Prochlorococcus marinus XMU1412: one gene and its partner. The protein of the gene in region 1 binds, or shares a complex with, the protein of each later gene. Links are inferred from orthologs where the notes say so. Each region holds a gene or a part of one and is shown on either strand. Other genes may lie near its edges.

What was found.
Region 2: the proteins of HA152_RS01590 (region 1) and uvrB are in contact, whole or in part, in a crystal structure (PDB 7EGT), measured with the Thermus thermophilus proteins. The link is inferred for Prochlorococcus marinus XMU1412 from one-to-one orthologs. Residues at the interface, in WP_096412145.1 of Thermus thermophilus: His654, Arg656, Phe657, Gln666, Asp668, Glu669, Lys680, Arg681, Leu682, Ser683, Lys685, Tyr686, Ala687; in WP_096411307.1 of Thermus thermophilus: Glu23, Leu25, Arg26, Asp27, Gly28, Glu29, Arg30, Phe31, Arg55, Glu326, Asp327, Phe328, Glu379, Ser382, Gln383, His398, Gly400, Arg401.

The regions. Positions count from the first base shown.
Region 1 is NZ_JAAORJ010000001.1:287,542-295,060, forward strand. The notes cover bases 2,065-5,085. They hold HA152_RS01590 (UvrD-helicase domain-containing protein), read right to left. Parts: upstream 4,769-5,085; coding sequence 2,360-4,768; downstream 2,065-2,359. Other genes in these bases: HA152_RS01585 (CCA tRNA nucleotidyltransferase), read right to left, coding at 2,065-2,354; HA152_RS01595 (hypothetical protein), read right to left, coding at 4,791-4,940. In the rest of the region: selenide, water dikinase SelD, read left to right, coding at 1-1,106; more of HA152_RS01585, read right to left, coding at 1,107-2,064; HA152_RS01600 (R-phycoerythrin subunit beta), read left to right, coding at 5,176-5,688; HA152_RS01605 (phycobiliprotein lyase), read right to left, coding at 5,672-6,223; HA152_RS01610 (hypothetical protein), read right to left, coding at 6,198-6,377; HA152_RS01615 (TVP38/TMEM64 family protein), read right to left, coding at 6,495-7,130; HA152_RS01620 (hypothetical protein), read left to right, coding at 7,278-7,519. UniProt on the Escherichia coli protein: A helicase with DNA-dependent ATPase activity. Unwinds DNA duplexes with 3'-5' polarity. Translocates on single-stranded DNA with 3'-5' polarity. Initiates unwinding more efficiently from a nicked substrate than double-stranded DNA.
Region 2 is NZ_JAAORJ010000004.1:559,342-566,769, forward strand. Bases 2,055-4,984 are described here. They hold uvrB (excinuclease ABC subunit UvrB), read right to left. Parts: upstream 4,575-4,984; coding sequence 2,535-4,574; downstream 2,055-2,534. Other genes in these bases: HA152_RS09585 (aspartate kinase), read left to right, coding at 2,055-2,527; HA152_RS09595 (DUF561 domain-containing protein), read right to left, coding at 4,604-4,984. Outside these bases: holA (DNA polymerase III subunit delta), read left to right, coding at 1-727; more of HA152_RS09585, read left to right, coding at 767-2,054; more of HA152_RS09595, read right to left, coding at 4,985-5,380; tRNA lysidine(34) synthetase TilS, read left to right, coding at 5,466-6,482; HA152_RS09605 (ribonuclease J), read right to left, coding at 6,472-7,428. UniProt on the Escherichia coli protein: The UvrABC repair system catalyzes the recognition and processing of DNA lesions. A damage recognition complex composed of 2 UvrA and 2 UvrB subunits scans DNA for abnormalities.

The sequences.
Region 1 (7,519 bases):
AAAGTAGTGAAAAAGATATTTCATTGAATGATTGCAGAGGATGTGCAGCTAAAATTCCTCAGTTTGTTTTGAATAAATCATTAATAAACTCTAAGTTAAATTCTTTTGCCTTATCACCTGAAGATTCAGTTGAGATATATCAAAATGGTCAAGATATTATCTTGCAAAGTGTAGATGGATTTCCTGCTTTGGTAAGTGATCCTTGGCTTAATGCAAAAATTACTACTTTGCATGCTTGCTCAGATTTGTGGGCATGCGGAGCAAAACTATCATCTGCGCAGGCTTTAATTTCATTGCCAAAAGTTGAAAGGGAATTTCAAAGTTATCTCTTTTCGCAATCACTTCAAGGTATTAAATCAACAGTTGAGGATCATGGAGGTGAATTACTTGGAGGCCATACTTTCGAGGCAAGAAGTTTAGTAAATAAACCCTATTCATTAGGAATAGATATTTCTTTAACAGTTCAAGGTATTTTAAAAAATGGAGCAAAACCATGGCTTAAATCTGGAATGAATATTGGAGATATTCTCATGATGTCTAGACCTCTAGGCGTTGGGATTTACTTTGCCGGTCAAATGCAAAATATTAATATGCTAGGTAGTTCTTCTGAAATAATTAATAATTTAATAAAGAGCCAGCAATATTTGATTGATGAAATTTATCATTTTCAAAATCAATTTAAAGGATCATTAATCAATGCTGCCACTGACATTACTGGATATGGATTTATTGGACATCTTAAAGAAATGGTTGAATCATCTAATTTATATAGGCAAAGCAATAATCTTGAGCCACTAAAAGTTTTATTAGATTTATTTGCATTTAAAGCTTATCCTGGAGTATTTGATTTAATAAGAAAAGATGTTAAAAGTACTTTGTTTGAATCTAATAAAGAAATTTTTGACAAAATTTATAAAGTAAATAAGCAAAAAAGAATAATTAATTTTTTAAACGTAAATTTATTAGATCAAGAGACTTTTAACGAGAGAATATCATTACTATTAGATCCTCAAACATGCGGACCCTTGTTGATTAGTTGCAATCGTAAATATGAAAATGTTCTAAAGGATAAATGGTACAAGGTTGGAGAAGTTGTAAAAATGTAATTAATTTCTATTTAATTTGTCAATTTCCAAATATCTTAATCTTTTGATTTCCTTTCCCATCTCCTTCCCTGGATCCCATCCTTCTTTTTTTAATGTTTCTCCATCTTTTTTTGATTTTATGAATTTGTAAATAAATAACCACTTAAACAATTTACGCCAGTATGGTCCTCCATCACAAATTAATAATTTGACTGTCTCATCATTAAGGTTTCTGTCTTCAATAAATTCTGTCCAACTTGATGGAGAAAAATGATTGAAATTTTTTTGTTTTGTATTTAATATCATTTTGATATCTAAATAATCTTCTAATATTTTTATCTCACTATTATTTACCAAAAATCTCTGACATGCTTTTTCTAAATCTTTTGAATCTTTTAATAAGTAAAGCATATGATTTCCCTTTAACTTCTTAATCCAATTGAGTCCTCTTAAAAATCTTTTATCGACTTTAATATTTTCATTTAAGATTGAGATAATTTCCCATTTATGAATTATCGAAATTACATTAGTCAAATTATCGTGTTTGCAAATTTCAGCTAGTTCCATCCTTATTCGTATGCCTAGTGCAGGAGGGTAAATCATTTTCTGTTCAGTTTTTGAACTTTTCCATGGCCATTGCCTAACTGTTTCTTGAGATTGTTTGAGAGAATTATTTGAAATATTGAAATCTAACCTTGAAGCATATTTTGCACATCTAATTAATCTACTTGGATCATCTGAAATACTATTATTGTGAAGTAAGTTCAATTTTTTACTTTTTATATCAGAAATTCCACCATAAAGATCATAGATTTTCCTTGTCGAGACCTCAAAGGCTATTGAATTTATAGTAAAATCTCTCCTCTTAAGATCCTCCTCAATAGTACTTTTATTTACTCTGGGATTTAAGCCTGGAGCAGAATAAATTTCTTTTCTTGCAGAAGCGATATCAATTTTATAGTCATTAATATTTATTTCTACGGTATTGTATAAATTAAATTCCTTAATTAAACATAAATCTACATTTACAATATTTTTTTTTATAAATTTTGCAAGAGAAATAGAGGATCCTTCAATAACAAGATCAATATCTACAGGTTTAGAAAACGATTTTTTGTGGAATTTACTAATTAATAAATCTCTTAAATAACCGCCAACAAAAGCTACTTTAGTATTGTTATTAGATTCTATGTATTTTGCAATTAGGTTATATAGATTAAATGGAGTTTTGATTAATTCCCCTTGGATGTAATCAGAGATATCGTTCATGAGTTTTAACTTACATAACGAATTGGAGCTAATCTTGGATCTAGAATTTTACTTCCTTTATCACCAAATTTTACTGCTAAAGATATTTTTTCCCCACTCCCAAAAATATGTATGATTTCACCTTTCCCAAACTTTGAGTGAATTAGCTTATCGCCAACTATCCAGCTTTTCCCTTTACTGGGACCTGAATATAATTTCCTTACTGCATTTATTGGTTTGTTAACAAATTCATTTGGATTGTTTCGATCAACTCTAGTTAAACGATCAAGATGCCAATCTCTTCTAATTGAAGCACCACCAGTTTGTGGTAATTCGCCATCCATTAAATCTTCAGGTATTTCCGAAAGAAATATTGAAGGAATTGTTGCTTCACGCATGCCACCCCATAATCTTCTTTCTCTGGCATGACTTAAGAAAACTCTTTCTTTAGCTCTAGTAATACCTACATAGCATAATCTTCTTTCCTCTTCAAGAAGTGAGGGAGTATCTATAGATCTATGGCTAGGGAAGAGACCTTGTTCTAGCCCAGTGATAAAAACATTTTGAAATTCTAAACCTTTACTATTATGCAGAGTCATGAGAGTTACAGAGTTAGGATTATTTTTCTTCGTATCATTATCAGTTGTTAAGGCTGCTGTAGAAAGAAATCCCTCTACATCTCCACTTTCTGTTTCTTCTTCATATTGAGTAGCTGCATTAATTAGTTCTTGTAAATTATTTCTTCTATCTTCAGATTCTTCTGTCCCACTAGAGAGCAAGTCACTTAAATAACCACTTTTTTCTAATATAAGTTGTAGTAGTTGAGCGGGACCTGAATTTTCTAGGTAACACAGTAGATCATTCATAATTTCAGTAAATTTATTAATTCCTTTTGATGATCGGCCTATTGTTTCTTCAAGACTTTGTTTATCATTAAGAACCTCCCATAATGGGATATTTAACCTATTAGATAGTTCATTAAGTTTTTGAATAGTAGTTTTACCAATCCCTCTTCTAGGAACATTTATGATTCGTAAAAGACTAACGTTATCTGAAGAATTAACCAGAACTTTCAAATATGCTATTGCATCTTTAATTTCTCTCCTATCATAAAAACGCAATCCTCCAAAAATTGTATAAGGAATGCGCCACCTTACAAGAGATTCTTCTAATACTCTCGACTGAGCTCTGGTTCGATATAAAATTGCAAAATTTTTCCAAATTGGGTTTTGATTATGGTTATTGAGTGATTTTATTTTATTGGTAATTGCTTCTGCCTCGGAAATTTCATCATCACAGCTGAGTAACGTTAAAAGTTCCCCTTTTTCTTTAGTAGCCTTTAAAACTTTGTCAATTCTTTCAGAGTTGTTTTCAATTAGTGAGTTTGCAGCATCAAGGATATTGGAAGATGACCTATAATTTTCTTCTAATTTAATTAAAGATGATTTTGTATCATCGTTGATTGAAGTTTTAAAATCTTCTTGAAAACCAATTAAAATTCTGAAGTCAGCTGCTCTGAAACTATAAATACTTTGATCAGCATCCCCAACTACAAAAATTGACCGATCTTCCCAATTGAAGAATTTTTTTGGTTCAGTATTTCCAGCCGTAATTAATTTTATAAGTTCATATTGTGTTCTATTTGTATCTTGATATTCGTCAACTAAAATATGTTTAAATCTTTTGTGCCAGTAATCTCTTACTATATCATTTTGCCTTAATAAGAAAACAGGCAAAAGTAGAAGATCATCAAAGTCTAAAGAATTATTTTTTGAGAGCGAAATCCTATATCTCTTGTAGGCTTCTGCAACTGTTTTATCAAAATTATTATCTGCTTTTTCTAAAAGATCATTAGAAGTTAAGCATTGATTTTTAGCATTACTTATTAATCTTTTAATCTTTTTGGGATCATATCTTTTTGGGTCAAGATTCATATCTTGACTGATAATTTCTTTTACTAATGTTTGAGAATCTGTTTCATCATAAATTGAAAATTGTCTTGTCCATTTTAGGCCTTCTGGATCAGTATATTTTTCAATATCGTATCTCAGAAGTCTTGAAAATAAGGAATGGAAAGTACCGATCCAAAGGTTCTGAAGCCTCTCTTGGTGAACGTTTGTTCTTAATTGATTTTGATCAATTTCTTTGAGAGTTGTCCAAGGCTGACCAAATTGATTAAAAGCTAATTCTTGGGCTAGAAGAACCTCTAATCTTGCTTTCATTTCTTTAGCAGCTTTGTTAGTGAAAGTGACTGCGAGAATGTTATAGGGATCTATAGAATTACCCTCAATAAGATTTGCAATTCTGTGTGTAAGAGCTTTAGTTTTCCCGCTACCTGCACCTGCTACAACTAGTAGTGGTCCATAAACATGTTTTACTGCTTGAAGTTGTTGATTGTTTAGGGACTTAAAAAGGAAATTGTTGGTTTGAGGCACTTTTGGAAGGGTTTTTCAAAAATCAGACTTTACTATGAGATTCAGATTCCGTTTCTAGATCTTCTAACGCTTTTTTTAAATTTAAAAGTTCATTATTGTTATTAATTATTTCTTCAAATTTATTTTGAGGCATCTTTAATTTCATACTTCTATCTAGAATTTCTTTTTCCAATCTCTTTTTATATGAGGAAATAAGCTTCTTTGATAATTTTAAATCCTGTTGATCCAAAACTTTATTAAAAATGTAGTTTTATATTAGCGGAAAAAAATTTTTTATTTGAATTATTTCAACTATCACTTTGGAATGAAGTTATTAATTAAGAAGCGTTGCGTTAAGTTTGAAATTGTATTGTTTTTGCTAGCTTTGTATTATTCTTAAGATCGGTCTTTAAATTTTTACTTTAGGAATGTCAGTTTCAAAGAATAATCAACTATTGTCAGCCGATAAGAAATTAAATGATTTAAGCAATATAAAAGAATTTATTAATAGTGCAAACTCAAGATTAGATGCAATAACCTCAATAACCAATAATTCACATGCAATCGCAGCAGACGCTGTAACAGCAATGATTTGCGAAAATCAAGATTCACTTAATTCAAAAATATCTTTAAATACAACTAACAAGATGTCCGTTTGTTTAAGAGATGGAGAAATAATCCTAAGGATTGTTGCTTATCTTTTAATTTCTAATGACGAATCAGTTTTAGAAAAAAGTTGTTTGAAGGATCTTAAAAATACTTATCTTGCTCTTGGGGTACCTTTAAGAAATGCAAGAAGGGTTTTTCAATTAATGCGAGATGCAACTATCTCTGATTTGAATTCAACAGTTAATAATATGCATGGTAACAAAGGCTTTCTTCCTAAATTAATATCTGAAACAGAGTTTCAATTTGAAAGGATAATTAATCTTTTAAACTAGCTAAATTTCTTATCTCTGAAGTATGTGAAGTCTGTATAACTGAGTTATTTTCCAGATTTCTAATAGTAGAAAATCTGGATCTTATATGAGTGGATAAAAAGGAAATTCTTTCTTCGGAAACTGTTGATTTATAAATAGTTTTAATGTGTAAATTATTTTGTTCATCAACAAAATAATTGGATGATGAAATAAAGGATTCTGTATAACCTTTATTTCTTAAAACAATTCCTGAATTTTCATCTTTGGGTAAAAAAATCAGAATAGTTTCATCTCCCTCATTCATATTATCTTCTTCCCAATCACTAATAGCTTGCCAGTTTATAGAAATGGCTATACTCTCAAGGTTTAAACTGAATTTATAATTTTTAAAAATTTCAACGACTTTTTTATTTTTTTTGTTGATATGTTTTATGTATATTTTACTAGTTGAGTTTTCAAATTCCTGAAAAGCTAAAGTGTGAGTACTTCTAATTGATTTCCACTCTCCTATACTTTTATCAATGAATTGATTAATTATTGTTAGATTCTTCGTCAAGTTTATCTTCTACGGAATGATTTTCTGCTTTTTGTATCATTCTTACCATTGAATCCACCATTAATCTCTTTGCAGAAGTTACTTTTAATCCAGAAGGAGTAGTTGATATTTGTTCTCCAGGACGATCATATGAAGTTGGTCTGAATGGAGTCATCTAATAACTTTAAGAATTAATCGATATCCATTCTTGCATGAATCATTATTTATATAGTTATTGTTTGCGAAAATGTCATATCTTTCGTCTTTGATTACAGAATTATCAATTGTTTTGTTATTTAGGCATTTTATTTTTTGCCAATCCTGAAATAGTCGCTAAAGCAAACATTCCCAATAGAGCAATACCTAGAAATAATCCTGCTCCCTGGCTAACTCCAGCTCCTACTGCTACAAGTATAGAGTCACTGATTAGAAGACTTATTAATAATGCAGGAGTAAATATTTTCCAGCGAGTTCCTCCAATACCAATTGCGTAGCTTAGAAAATCAAAAAGGCCAGTCATTAGTAGACCTGTCATAAGAAAGAAATTTTCTTCTAGCTGGTTTTGATTAAAACTTTCAATCTTTTGCATTGCTTTCGGGCCTACTAAATTACGTACAGGAACGCGACCATAATTTCTCGCGATAAAGAAAGCAGCTTGGCAAAAAACGATATCAGAAAAGATTATTGTCATGTAACCTTTTTGAAATCCTAGTAATGAACCAGCTAGCAGAGAATAAGCTGAACTTGGAAGGGCAGGTAAAATAATACTTACTCCTCTGAGTATGAATATTCCAAAAGGAGCCCAAATCCCCATACTTTCTATTTTGTTCCTTAGAGGTTCAATCCCATAATTTTGGATTAAATAAATCAATACTACAAATATTGCTATAAAAAAAACTACTGAGAGAAATTTCTGTATTTTATTCATTATTTTTCAAATAAATTTATTGGAATTAAATTCTTAATTTAATGTTTGATTCTATCTATAATAGAAATACTAATCAATAAAAATTTTTACAAATTTTTAATCTTATATTTCCTACTAATAAAAAATATTTGTATTCCATAAGTAGTCATGATTAATTCTAAGAATAAAGTTAATTCAATATTTTTAAGAAATATAATTAATTTAGTCCTTTCGATAATCGTTTCCATATTTATTCCAATAAAACAATCAGAAGCTTTGCCTCATGAATGGGTTGGAGTCCCTAAAAGTCAATATGGAGAGCAGTTATGGGATAAACAAAGTATTAAAAGAAATGAGGATGGTTCTGTAAGAGTATTGAGTAAATTTATTCCCAAAACAAAAAGTGAAAT
Region 2 (7,428 bases), on another replicon or contig:
TCAAAATACTTATTTCATTTTACAAAATACAAAAAAACCAGACTCAAGACTAAAGAGCACTAAATTTTTACAAAAACTTATCAAAAATAATTTAGCTAAAGAAAAGTCATTTTCTTTACCAGAAATCTGGGACTATGAGGGGCAAAAAAGATTTTTAGAAAATGCAGCAAATGAAATGAATATCAAAATTGATAAAAATGCAGCTGAATTAATAATTGATTCAGTTGGTAATGATAGCTTTAAACTAATAAATGAATTAGCCAAAGCAAAAACATACCTTTCTGCAGTATCAAGTGATTCGAATTCACAACTTTTTATTAAAAGTATTGATGTAAAAAAAATATTTAGTGATCATCAATCCAATATTTTCAAAATCATTGATCTTCTCTTACAAAGAAATATTAATGAAAGCCTCATAGAAATAAATTATTCCTTACAGAAAGGGGAACCTGCTTTAAGACTAAATGCAGGTTTAATTAGTCAAATAAGAATTCATACCATTATAAAATTAGCAGTTAATTCAGGTAACGATAATGCAGATAAGATTTGTAATCTTGCAGGCATTTCTAATCCAAAAAGAATTTTTTTTATTCGAAGAAAAGTCAAAAATGTATCTCAAGAATATTTAATTAATTTAATGAGTAACTTACTAGATATTGAATCATTACTAAAACAAGGTAATAATCCTATAAATGTTTTTACAGAGAAATTAATTAATTTAAGTTAACCAAATTATAAGTTTAAGAATTTACATTATGATTTAAATATGGCTTTACTAGTAAAAAAATTTGGCGGTACTTCTGTAGGTGATATTAAAAAAATTAAAAATATTGCAAGTAGCATCTGTCAAAGTAAAGAAGCAGGAAATGAAATTGTCGTAGTTGTCTCTGCAATGGGGCAAACTACAGATGATTTAAATTGTTTAGCGGAATCAATTAGTAAAAATCCTAATCGAAGAGAATTGGATATGCTTCTTTCAACTGGAGAGCAAGTAACCATAGCTCTTCTATCAATGGCATTAAACGAATACGGAATACCCGCAATTTCAATGACCGGTAGCCAGGTTGGAATTATTACTGAATCAATTCATGGGAAAGCGAGAATTCTGGATATTAAGACAGAAAGGATCCGAAATTATATAAATCAGGGTTTTGTAGTTGTAGTGGCTGGATTTCAAGGAACAACATTAAGCCATACGGGTTCAATGGAAATTACAACTTTGGGAAGAGGTGGTTCAGATACTTCCGCAGTAGCTTTATCAACAGCTTTAGGCGCTGAAACGTGCGAAATTTATACAGACGTTCCGGGAGTTCTTACTACTGATCCAAGAATTGTTCCTAATGCAAAACTCTTAGATGAAATTAGCTGCGAGGAAATGCTTGAACTTGCAAGTGTCGGTGCTTCAGTTTTGCATCCAAGAGCAGTAGAAATTGCTCGCAATTATGGAATTAAATTGTGTGTCAAATCAAGCCAAAGTGACTCAAGTGGGACTCTCCTAGAAAGTCAAATCCAACCTCTCCCGCTAAAAAGAGGAAGCTTAGAATTAACAAAAACAGTCAATAGTCTTGAGGTGTTAGAAAACCAAGCAGTATTCAGTCTCTCAAATATTCCTGATAGGCCTGGGATTGCTGCTCAAATATTTGAAAAACTTTCAGAAGCAAGTATTAGTGTAGATTTAATAATACAAGCGACAAATGATGGAAATAAAAACGATATTACATTTACCGTTAGTGAATTAGAAGTTAAAAAAACTGCAGAACAATGTGAACTTATAACTAGTCAATTAGGAGGAGAATATAACTTAAAAACAAAAATGACTAAATTAAGTATTCAAGGAGCAGGCATTATGGGCAGACCTAGTGTTTCAGCTGATTTATTTGATACTTTATCTCAAGCGAATATAAATGTGAGGTTAATAGCTACTAGTGAAATTAAAGTCAGCTGTGTAATTGAAATCGATAATATACCAAAAACTATTAGATTTGTTGCTGAGAAATTTAAGTTATCCGATACACAAATATTTGTTAATCCAATCAATGAAAAACAAGATCAACCTGAAGTAAGAGGAATTGCATTAGATAAAAACCAAGTTCAAGTAAGTTTTCGAAAACTGCCTGATCGTCCAGGTGTAGCAGCATCGATATGTTTAGCATTAGCTGAAAATAATTTACTTATCGATACTATCGTTCAGTCTGAAAGAATTTCCTCTTTAAAAACTAAGGATATTAGTCTTACAATGAATAAACAAGATAGAGAAAAAGCTAACTTAGTTTTTGAGGCCTTAACAAAAAAATTACCCGGATCATACATTGAAGATGGCCCTGCTATAGCCAAAGTAAGTACCGTAGGAGCGGGAATGGCATTTAAGGTTGGAACGGCTGGAAAAATATTTAGAGCATTGGCTGACCAAAATATCAATATTGAAATGATTGCCACTAGTGAAATCAGGACTTCATGTATTGTTTTAGAAAAAGATTGTGACAAAGCAGTTAATGCTATTCATAATCATTTCGAATTAGAAAAATAAATTCTTTTTAATTATTTCTTGCCAATTTTTGTCTTAATTTTTTGATTCTATCCCTCAAATTTGCTGCTTCTTCAAAATTTAACTCTTTTGCTGCATCTTTCATTTTAATTTCTAACTTTTCTATCAAGTCAGGCAATTCTTCGAGCAAACATTGATTATCACCGGAACTGAGAATTGCGTCAGTTTTGTTATTAACTATATTTATTAAATCTTTAGATAAACCACCAGCATCTAGTCTTCTGGAAAGTTCTAGAAAAGATAATATTGAATTTTCTATTTTTTTGCCTGCAGGTTTTGGAGTAATACCATTGACTTGGTTATATTTTTTTTGAATAGTTCTTCTTCTTTCAGTTTCAGATATTGCTCTTTTCATTGAATCTGTGAAGTTATCTGCATAAAGCAAAGCAACACCTTCAACATGTCTTGCAGCTCTGCCTATTGTTTGAATCAATGACCTCTCAGCTCTGAGAAAACCTTCTTTATCAGCATCTAAAATGGCAACTAAGGATACTTCAGGAAGATCTAGTCCCTCTCTTAATAAATTAACTCCTACCAAAACATCATATTCGCCCATTCTGAGGTCTTGAATAATTTCAATTCTTTCAATTGAATGGATTTCGGAATGCAAATATCTAACTCTTACTTTATTTTCAGATAAAAAATCTGTTAGATCTTCAGCCATTCTCTTAGTAAGTGTTGTCACTAGCACTCGTTGATTCTTATCAGCTCTAATTCTTATTTCAGATAACAGATCTTCTATTTGGCCCTCACTAGGTCTTACATCAATTACAGGATCTAATACCCCAGTTGGTCTTATAACTTGCTCAATAAATTCACCATCACATTGATCTAATTCCCATTGACCTGGGGTTGCACTAATAAATAATGTTTGTTTTGATTTTTCCCAAAACTCTTCACATTTTAAAGGTCTATTATCTGCAGCACTGGGCAATCTAAAACCATGATCTATTAAAACTTTTTTTCTAGATTGATCACCGTTGTACATCGCGTGAAGTTGAGGACATGTTACATGACTCTCATCAACTACCAACAACCAATCTTTGGGAAAGTAATCTATTAAGCATTCTGGCGGTGAACCTTCCTTCCTCCCTGATAAATGACGAGCATAATTCTCAACTCCATTACAATAGCCAACCTCTTTGAGCATTTCTAAATCATATTTTGTGCGTTGTTCTAGACGTTGAGCCTCTAATAATTTTCCTTCATATGTAAATTTATCTAGTTGAGTTTTTAATTCACTTCTAATTGCACTTATTGCACTCTCAAGTCTTTCTTTTGGGGTCACAAAATGCTTCGCTGGGTAAACGCTAACTTGTTCCAAACTTTCAAGTATTTCTCCTGTAGTAGGGTCAACATATCTAATAGCTTCGACTTCATCACCAAATAATTCAATTCTAATTAATCTATCCTCATAAGCTGGACCGATTTCTAAAACATCGCCTTTAATTCTGAATCTGCCTCTAGTAATTTCAATATCATTTCTAGTGTATTGATTTTCAACGAGAGACCTCAAAGAGGAACGTAGATTTATTGATTTTCCCACTTCAAATTTAACCGCAGCTTTTAAATACTCACTCGGTATACCAAGACCATAAATGCAACTTATTGAGGCTACAACAATTACATCTTTTCTTTCAAATAATGAGCGTGTTGCAGAATGCCTAAGCATATCTATTTCTTCATTGATTGAAGCCGTTTTGGCTATGTAAGTATCACTTACGGGTACATAAGCTTCAGGTTGATAATAATCGTAGTAAGAAATGAAGTACTCAACAGCATTTTTTGGAAAAAATTCCCTTAATTCATTACATAGTTGTGCAGCTAAAGTTTTGTTATGGGCTAATACAAGTGCCGGTCTTCCTGTTTGTTGTATTACATTCGCAATAGTAAATGTTTTACCAGTTCCAGTAGCTCCTAAAAGAGTCTGAAACTCTTTACCAGTATTGACGCCTTTAACTAATTGTTTAATAGCTTCTGGTTGATCTCCATTTGGTTCGTAAGGAGCTTGAAGCTTATAGTTGTTCATCAACCTTGTAGCAAAAGGGTATAGCTATACTAAGAAATTTTTTCTCCAATTATTGAATTTTTCAAAGATTCTTTTAAGCCCCTAACAACCGCAATCATCGATATTAAATCATCTAATTTATTAACTACAGATCCAACGCCAACTGCTGAGGCTCCAGAGGATATTGCTAGTGGACAAGTTACTTGGCTTAATCCAGAGGCACTCATGATTGGTATATTAAGAGATTGTTTCTTAAATTCTTGATGAATAGCATAGGTAGCTGCAAGAGTTGGTACTGATTTTTCAAAAAAGCCTTGAATTCCTGAAGAGTAAGGAGTAGAACTGGTGCCACCTTCTGTTTGAATAATATCAACACCTTCTTCCACTAGCTTTATAGCAAGATCAACTTGTTTATCAATAGGCATAGTATGAGGAACAGTTACTGATAAAGGAACATTAGGCAATAAATCCCTCGTCTCTTTTGTAATGTTTAAAACTTTTTTTTCTGAAAAATTAATGCCTTTTTCATAAAAAGTATCATAATTTCCTATTTCAATTAATGATGCTCCTGCTTTTACAGAATCTTGAAAAGATTGAGGTACTACTGAACTAACACAAACGGGTAGTGTTGAATTTTTAAGTACTAAATCAACTAGTTCAGGTTTACAAGCAATATCTACAAGATCTGCACCTCCTAATGAAGCAGCCTCAACAATTATTTTCACAGATTGAACATCGAAATTATTCAATCCTGAAATAACTTTGAGTAAAGATTTGCTTCTTAACTCTTCTTTGATTTTTTGTGGCAAAAGATTAATCAGACTCATTTACTTAATGAATTTATTACCCGATTGTGACATTGTTTTAGTAAAACAGTGCATTTTTTAAAAAATATTATCTGAGCAACACAAAATGTCTGATAAAAAATTAACTCAGAAAAATTGGTCATCTTGGCATCATAAGCTTCACAAAGAGATTCTTAGCAAAAAAATATTAATTCCCAAAGGATCTAATATTTTAATAAGTGTTTCAGGAGGACAAGACTCCATGGTCTTATTAACACTAATTAATGACCTAAAAAAAATTCATAATTGGTCTATTAGTGTTTGGCATGGTGATCATCAGTGGCACGAAAAATCCTCAGTGTATGCTCTTGAATTAAAAAGTTATTGCGAAGATAAAAATATTTCATTCTATTTTGATAAAGCACAAAAAGAAAACATTTCTTCAGAAGAAAAAGCGAGAGAATGGAGATATAAAAAATTATGTGAAAGGGCCAAAACTTTATTAAATAAGTACCAGCAAAAACAAAATATTTATTTGTTAACTGGTCACACGAGTAGTGATAACGCAGAAACATTTATCCTCAATTTATCTAGAGGGAGCAATTTTGCCGGCCTGAGTAATATTGAGAGCAAAAGATTACTAGAAAATCAAATTTTTTTAATAAGGCCAATATTGATTTTCAGTAGAGAAGATACACAACAAATTTGTAATAATATGAAAATCCCTGTCTGGGAAGATCCTACAAATACAGATCTTAAATTAAAAAGAAATTTAGTTAGAAAAAAAATTATTCCAGCTTTAGAAGTTATCTATCCAGGTTGTTCTGAAAGGATAAATAATTTTTCCCAAAAAATGAGCAATTACAATAATGAACGTAATGATCTTAGTGAACTAGCATACCTATATTGTAAAGATGTGAAAGGTATCAATAGAAATCTCTTAAATAACATGTGTGTTGAAGCAAGGTGCACAATCTTAAATAAATTTTTAAAAGAAATATCTGCAAAGCAATGGAGTTCTAAAAATCTAACAAAATTAGCAACTTCAATTTATGAAAAAAATAAAGGTCAAATTAACTTACAAGAGTTTTTAAAAATTGTTTGGAATAAAAACTATATAAATTTTGAAAAAGTTAAGATGTGACAGCAGATCTTCTTCTTCTTGTTCTACCTTCAAATGAATCTTCTATAGCAGTATCAGCTGTTGGATTCTTTGAAACTTTTGGACTTTTTTGGGTATTTTGTGGATTATTTGAACTATTCGGGTGATTATTATTAGATTTCTTATGGAAATTATTATTTCTATTTCTATTGGAAAAATTTTTCTCTTCAGTAATCTTTGGAATATAAGCACGAGTTCCACTTGGAGCAGGTTGAACTAAACACAAAATAAGTGGTTCAACTTGTAATTCTCTTCTCATTCTTCTCGATAAACCATTTTCAATTTCTCTTTGTACACCAATCCAATCTACTTCAAAATTATTCGGTCCAGTTTGCCTGGATAATTGTTTCCATCTATTTTCTAAGACCCAGCTTATTTCTCGTTCTGTCCACATAGACATTTTTCTTGGCTCTGCAGTAGTTACAACTCCTCTTAAATTCACTCTGGGAGGCGCAACCATCTTCCCATCTGTACTAATAGGAGCTAAAACAGTTACTACACCATCCCCAGCTAATTGCTGCCTTTCCTTTAATACTCGAGCATCTACTATCCCGTTTCGTGAGTTATCAAGCAGTTCAACTCCAGCTTTTACAGGATCACCCTTTTGAATAGAATTAGGTGTTAACTCAACTACATCTCCATTTTCAATAATTAAAATATTATCCTTTGGAACCCCCATAGTTTGTGCACTCTTGCCATGACAAACAAGCATTCTATGTTCTCCATGAACTGGAACAAAAAACTTAGGTTTTGCAAGAGCCAACATTAACTTTTGATCTTCTTGAAAACCATGACCAGAAACATGAATATTCTCACCCTTTCCATAAACAACCTTTGCTCCGAGTTTCATTAATCTATCTATTGTATTAACAACAGAAATCGTATTACCAGGAATTGGGCTGGCTGAAAATATTACAGTATCGGTAGT